2 regions of the Shewanella morhuae genome follow, and region 2 is predicted to be linked to the other one. Evidence: predicted binding sites of a transcription regulator. Region 2 holds the regulator's gene; the other holds the start of a gene.
What was found. The regulator sigma-54, encoded in region 2, starts transcription at its own class of promoters, with help from an activator protein. The targets are predictions, from matches to a motif close to GTTGGCACGNNNNTNGNNT.

Region 1 (3,738 bases), 1.7 Mb from region 2:
TCCCAGTAAGCCACCTTGATGTAAATACATCAGCGGACCTCGATGACCGTGTAGTAAATAATCCTCAAGCACAATAAAACCTAAAGGGTCGTAGAGTAATTCAAACTCAACACCAGAGGCACACACTCGTTGCCACATGACATAAAATTCAGCATAAAGTTTTCCAAAATGATATTTCTTACCGGTATTAATAATTTGTGGATGTTCACTAATATCGGCATTAAGCATCGAAAACTGCAAACGTAAATAATCATCCCCACCAACAACTGCGCACGTTTTCACTCGAATATTAGTGTGGTGGCGAATAAAAGATTGATTTAAAAATAATGCAGTGGTTCCTGTGCCAGAAGGTAAAAATACTGTTAAATCGTCCAACTTATTAGCTTGAGCAAAGTGCATTATCTCTTTGGCTAATATACTCACGCCATATTCAGCATAAGAGCAACGCCCACCTTCAGGTATAAACAATGCTGTAGGCTCATTTTTTAACACATTTTTTTCGATATAATCTTGACAGCTGAAATGCGCTTCTATGCCTTTATCTACGAGTGTTGTTCGAGTATTAATCAGCGAGCCTGTATCAAGTTCAAGTTGCGGAGTCAAAGCAGGCCTTCGCGCCATAATGTCACTTAAATCGATAATATGGGCGTCATTAGCCAATGCTGCAGCATAATTTCCCGTGGGATGTTTAATAATTTGGCTTGCTATATGATCAACATAAAAATCACACTGCCAACCTTTTAGTTTTGCCAGCGCAGATAAAGAATACAGTGAGTTAGCTAAGGGCGATCCGTGACCTATCACTTTATTGATACCAGCAAAATCATGATCTAAAAAATAAGCGAATTTACGCGCCTTGTTACCGCTAAATGCTGGATGCAGCAGATCATCACGCTTGAGAAAAATCTCTCGATCAGCAAAAGAAAAAATATCAACAGGAGTATTTGCAAACATAAGACACTCAAACAATGTGATACTCAGGCTTTTTAAGCCATGAAAGTTGATGGCTAGTGTAATTATTCATCGAGTAAATGCAATGTTTCACTAAAATTTAGTGAAAAATACTACACTCTCAAAATGCACACCTATAAGGCAATGATTTAATTATACTTAATAGTTGGCACAATTCTCGCTTCTTCTAAACTCATGATTGATTTATCTGCGCTTACTATGTGATTTAACAAGGTAAAAATAAGGAATTTACGATGTCGTTATTACGCTTAATATTTAACATTGCTTGGTTTGTGCTGGGCGGATTTGTGATGGGACTCGCATGGTGGTTCGTTGGGATCCTATGTTTTATCAGCATTATTGGTATACCCTTTGGCCGCGCTTGCTTTGTTATCGGTGAAATGGCCTTCTGGCCCTTTGGTCAAGAACAAATCAATCGTCGTCATTTAACAGGGCGGGAGGATTTGGGTACCGGTACCCTCGGTATGCTAGGTAATATTATTTGGTTTTTACTATTTGGTATATGGTTAGCCATCGGCCACCTAGCCCATGCTTTAGCCTGTTTTGTTACGGTTATTGGTATTCCCTTTGGGATCCAACATCTTAAACTGGCCTTGCTTAGCCTCACACCCATTGGCCAAACCGTAGTCGCAAAAGTTTAATACATCAACTTATTAACTATTTATACGTTGTTACCCACGCAATTCATTCTTAAGAGTGGATTGCATTTTTATATTAAAAACTAATGTTGGTTATAGAGCGCTGCTTCAATAACTTTCTCAACATCAATTTGCGCTAATCCTTGATCAAAAGTATCTCGCCAGCGACGGCCTTCATCAGTATTACGAAAGGCAATATAAAGCTGTTTATTCGCAAGAATATGTCGATTAATTTGCAACTTATCCGCCAAAGGCTGTAACGATTTTTGTTTGAGCAAATAGTGCGATACGTTAACATCCATTACTGCGGCATCGATGCGCCCAGCAGCCACTTTTTTGATATTATGCTCATCCGATGTGACCGCTTCAATCGGTTGAACCCCTGATAAAACCATAGAATCAACAGCTTGAATATTCACATAATCTTTCACTACACCTAAGGTATAACGGTTGAGATCTTCAATAACGTTCCAGTTCATTGGATGCGCTTTCTGCTCTACTAACCCCAAAGGGCTGACACCAATCGACTTAGAAAAAATAAAATTTTCAGTCTCATAATAATACTCAGGAAAATAGCCTAGGTAATCAGAGTGAGCCATAGAGGCTAATTTGACCGTTCGGCTCCAAGGATAAAAATCTACCTCTAGTTGGTGTCCCATCACTTTTAATGCTGCTCGCACCACGGCAATACTCGCGCCCTGCTCCACTAGTAATGGTCCAGAATAAGGCGGCCAGAGTAAAGATGTGAGCTTTAACGTATCCGCTTTGGTGATACTTACCCCCATCAAAATGAGGCAACATAACATCGCCATTGAGCGCCGCCACACCATACGTAATTCCTTAGTCAGCTTAAAATTAATTATATCAACCATAGGTAATTTAGGTTTTAACGTTAATGAGTTAACACTTTTTTATTCGTTTTATGATTATAACCATGAAGCTAAAGATGAGGAATTTAAATTAACAATAATGCTACATAGGCATCTGAATGTGAGAAATAAACTAGAAATGGTGATCGTGTTGACCGATTATTTTAGCAATAAGCTGAACAATAAACACGGTTAAAATATAAGCCGCATAATGCGGCTTATATTGTAAAAATCCTATAAATATTATTGAGCCTATTTCACTCAAGTTAAGCCAATTTACCCATTAATATCTTCATATAATTCTTGGTACATTAGCTCGCGCATTTTGAACTTTTGAATTTTCCCCGTCACGGTCATCGGATACTGATCAACAAACTTGATATAACGTGGCACCTTGAAGTAAGCAAATTTCTCAGTGAGGAAATGACGAATATCGGCCTCAGTAATTGTCGCTCCAGCGCGTACTTTAATCCAAGCACACACCTCTTCACCGTATTTATCGCTTTCTACCCCAAAAACCGCTGCATCTTGCACATCTTTATGGGTATAAAGTTTCTCCTCAATCTCACGGGGATAAATATTCTCGCCGCCGCGGATAATCATATCTTTAATACGGCCAACAATTTGTACGTAGCCTTGTTCATCCATTTGGCCAATATCACCCGAGTGTAACCAACCAGCACTGTCTATTGTTGCTGCGGTTTTTACAGGATCGTTCCAATAACACTGCATAATGCAATATCCACGACTACACACTTCACCGGGTTGACCAATCGGTAACACATCACCAAATTCATCGATAATTTTCACTTCTGTATGGGGCAAAGCACGGCCAACGGTGAGGACTCGCTTCTCAATCGATGAATCAATTTCGGTAATATGATTGAGTGGACTGCATTCTGTCTGACCATAACCTATCAGTACTTGCTGCATAAACATGAGGTTTTGCACGCGGCGCATCACTTCTTCAGGACACGTCGCTCCCGCCATAACACCAGTACGTAATGAACGTAAATCAAACTGAGCAAAATCAGGGTGTTCAAGTTCGGCAATAAACATCGTAGGGACGCCATGCAGAGCTGTACAACGCTCTAACTCAACCACCTGCAAGGTTGTCAGCGGATCAAAGGATTCACCCGGGAAAATTGCCGCAGCACCTTTGGCCAAACACACTAAATTGCCGAGCACCATGCCAAAACAGTGATATAAAGGCACCGGAATGCACAATTTATCGTTACAGGTAAACTTCATCGCCTCTG
Region 2 (3,738 bases):
TAAAATATCAACCGGTTGCTTATCAATAGCATCGAATGCTATTGGCTCTTCGCACTTAATTAGTACGGCAATGGGTTGATCTATATCGGCTAATCGACCATGTGGAATGGCGATACCGTTACCTATACCTGTGCTCCCCACTTTTTCGCGCGCCACTAGGCTTTCGAATATCTCTTGAGATGAGAGGGTCGGGTACTGGGCAGCAACTAGGTCGCTGATGAGTTCCAGTACTTTTTTCTTACTGCCCGGAGTGGCGCAGGTAGTGCACTCCGGCCGCAGTATGCTACAAAGTTCCATTATTAGTGTTTTGTTAACTTCTCTTTGTGTTTAATAACCTGACGATCAAGCTTATCTATCAGGGCGTCTATAGCTGCATACATATCAGTATGCTCGGCAGTGGCAAATACTTCACCACCGATGAGGTTTATCCTCGCTTCAGCAATTTGTTGTATTTTCTCAACATTGAGCACAACGTGCACATTATTGATCTGTTCGAAATGGCGTTCAAGTTTTGAAAACTTTTCTTCTACATATGCGCGTAACGATTCGGTAATTTCAATGTGGTGCCCAACTAGGTGTATGTGCATAGAAACGTCCTCCGATATTCACTGTAGGTTATAAGCTCTTACGTTGATTAGAAGGAGGAATAAGCATAGCTTCTCGGTATTTCGCAATAGTTCTGCGTGCTACATTTATTCCCTGCTCCGCCAGAAGTTGTGCCATCTTACTGTCACTTAATGGTTTTTTCTGATTTTCTGCTGCAACCAGTTTTTTAATAAAGGCTCTAATTGCCGTTGATGAACACTCACCACCATCATCTGTACTGACATGGCTAGAGAAGAAGTATTTTAGTTCAAAAAGCCCTTTTGGAGTATGCATGTACTTTTGGGTTGTTACCCGCGAAATGGTTGACTCATGCATTTCTACTGCTTCGGCAATATCATTAAGCACCATAGGCTTCATTGCTTCTTCACCATACTCAAAGAAGCCTTGCTGGTATTGGACGATACAGTTAGCGACTTTGAGCAAAGTATCATTACGACTTTCTAAACTCTTAATAAACCACTTTGCCTCTTGCAGGTGCCCACGAATAAATTGGCTGTCGGCTTGGTTTGCAGAACTGCGCGCCATAGCTGCATAGTGTTGATTTACATTTATTTTTGGCATGTTGTCAGGATTGAGTTCAACCACCCAACGGCCATTTTTCTTCGACACTGATACATCGGGTATAACGTATTCGTCCTCGTTGGGAGTAATTAATAAACCCGGGCGAGGATTAAGGGTTTGGATGAGTGCTATACCATCTCTTAACTCATCTTCTTTGAGCTTAGTTTTACGCATCAACAGTCTAAAGTCACGTGCAGCAATGAGATCTAAATGATCTTTAATCAGCATGCGGGCGTTACTTAGATGGGGCGTATCGGGTGCAAAGTGGGATAATTGGATTAATAGGCACTCGCTTAAATCTCTGGCGGCGACACCTATCGGGTCAAAATGTTGAATACGCTTAAGTACGGCTTCGACTTCATCAAGTTCAACCTCTGGATTACCTATGGCCTCTAGAATTTCTTCAGTGCTTTGGGTCAGGTAACCTTGGTCATTTATCGCTTCGATAATCGCGGTAGCAATGGCTAAATCAGTTTCCGAAAAGGGGGTGAGATTTTTTTGCCATTCTAAATGCTCATATAAACCTTCGCTGGTCTCTCCTTGAAAGGGCATATCGTCTTCGCGACTCCCACCTGGGCCTGAATTAGGTGAGGCGGTAAACACTTCATCCCAAGTCGTATCCATGGGGAGATCGTCCGGCATGGATTCTTGAGTCAAAGATTCTGCGGTATCGACAGTGGAGTTATCTTTTTCTGGTGGCAGAGCAACAGATTCACTGAAATCGGTATCCGATAAGGCTTGGTTTACAGGGTCTTTAGTTGCGTCGAATTGATCCTCTTCCAGCTCGAGAAGGGGATTAGAATCTAAGGCTTGCTGGATCTCTTGCTGCAGTTCTAATGACGATAGTTGCAACAGACGAATTGCCTGCTGTAACTGTGGCGTCATGGTTAACTGTTGACCCAGTTTGAGCTGGAGTGACGCTTTCATGTTACCGCAGATCCCTAAGTTATTATTATTAGATGGGGTCGCTTATTCCCCTCTTTAGTCGAGCCGTATGCCAGTATAATTTACGGCCATCGACTCCCTTTGGTTAACTATAGCCTGAATTGTTCACCTAAGTACACAGCCCTAACCTGCTGATTGTCTAAGATCTCTGCTGGTGTTCCTTCTGCAATCAGGTTTCCGTGACTAACAATGTAGGCATGTTCACACACATCTAATGTCTCGCGCACATTGTGGTCGGTAATTAGCACACCAAGGCCACGGCTTTTAAGTTGCTCAATGATTTTTTTGATGTCGATAACTGAAATCGGATCAACCCCAGCGAAAGGCTCATCAAGTAAAATAAACTTAGGATTAGCCGCTAGCGCACGCGCAATTTCAACACGACGACGCTCACCACCTGACAACGACATACCTTGGCTGTCACGTATGTGGGTGATATGAAACTCTTCCAGCAGATGTTCTAATTCTTGATCTCTTTGTTCTTTTGTTAGCTCTTTGCGAGTTTGCAGCACGGCCATAATGTTGTCATGTACGCTCAGCTTACGAAAGATACTGGCTTCTTGTGGTAAGTAACCAATGCCTTTGCGGGCACGCAGGTGCATCGGATCGGCGGTTAAATCATCGTCATCGATAAAAATGTGGCCTTTATCGCTCTTTACCAATCCGACAACCATGTAAAATGTGGTGGTTTTCCCCGCCCCGTTTGGGCCGAGTAGACCAACGACTTGACCGGTTTTTACCGTCAAACTGACATCTTTAACGACTTGGCGGTTCTTATAACTTTTCGCTAAATTTTGTGCTCTTAGAGTGATCTGGGTCATTTAGAACCCTGCTTTTTGACAGGTTTATCGGTTGAGGTGCCGGGCTTTATATCATCTTGATAACTTTCAGGCTGAATAATCGTAATCACGCGATCATCACCACTACCAGTACTTTCGGCAATTAATTTTTGCTGAATGATGTCGTAGCGGATTAAATTCCCTCGGACTTGGCTACCCGCTTGATCTAATGAAGCTAATCCTTTGAGGGTGAGGGTACGGCTTGCCATGTTATAACTAATCTCTTTCGCACTTGCAGATGCTGGGCGACCATCGTCTAGGACTTGAGTATAAGTGGCAGGATTACCCGTGGCGACTAAGGTTTTACTGCTTTCACCTTCAGCAGAAAATGCACGTAGTTGATCCGCAATAATTTTGATAGAGCCTTGAGTGACTTCAACCGGACCAAAAAAGATAACTTGGTTATTCTTAATATCTGCCGTTTGGCTTACGGCTTTAATCTTTACTTCCTGTTTTAAATCATCCACTTTCGCGAAGGCACTCATGCTCATTATAAGAATGAGGCTGGCAAGTAATACGTTATTTTGCTTCATATGTTCCTACTACCTGACTGGTCAATCGCACTTCTTGTGCATTAAGGTCGGCAAAAAGGCCTTGGCCTTGAATATTAAAATCTTTTCCTGTGACATAAATGGTGCGGTCAGAGGTCATTATCATTGTATTGAGATCGAGTTCCAGATAACTGGTGGACAAGGTTTGAATCGGTTCTTCTGAGCTAATAGCATCAATAATGACATTATTCTGTAATACCACCTTGCCAGTTTCTTTATCAAGTTTGCCTTCATCA

Region 1: the regulator sigma-54 is predicted to act here: its motif matches at 1,117-1,135, upstream of C9I43_RS08600 (YccF domain-containing protein).

Annotation. Positions count from the first base shown of each region.
Region 1 covers NZ_PYSG01000002.1:1,844,890-1,848,627, forward strand. Annotated here, with positions in the region: gene C9I43_RS08595 (1-aminocyclopropane-1-carboxylate deaminase) at 1-954, opposite strand, end outside; gene C9I43_RS08600 (YccF domain-containing protein) at 1,206-1,613, shown strand; gene C9I43_RS08605 (substrate-binding periplasmic protein) at 1,694-2,440, opposite strand; gene C9I43_RS08610 (AMP-binding protein) at 2,756-3,738, opposite strand, start outside.
Region 2 covers NZ_PYSG01000002.1:151,516-155,253, forward strand. Annotated here, with positions in the region: gene ptsN (PTS IIA-like nitrogen regulatory protein PtsN) at 1-297, opposite strand, end outside; gene hpf (ribosome hibernation promoting factor) at 300-587, opposite strand; gene C9I43_RS01190 (RNA polymerase factor sigma-54) at 616-2,094, opposite strand; gene lptB (LPS export ABC transporter ATP-binding protein) at 2,202-2,933, opposite strand; gene lptA (lipopolysaccharide transport periplasmic protein LptA) at 2,930-3,484, opposite strand; gene lptC (LPS export ABC transporter periplasmic protein LptC) at 3,471-3,738, opposite strand, start outside.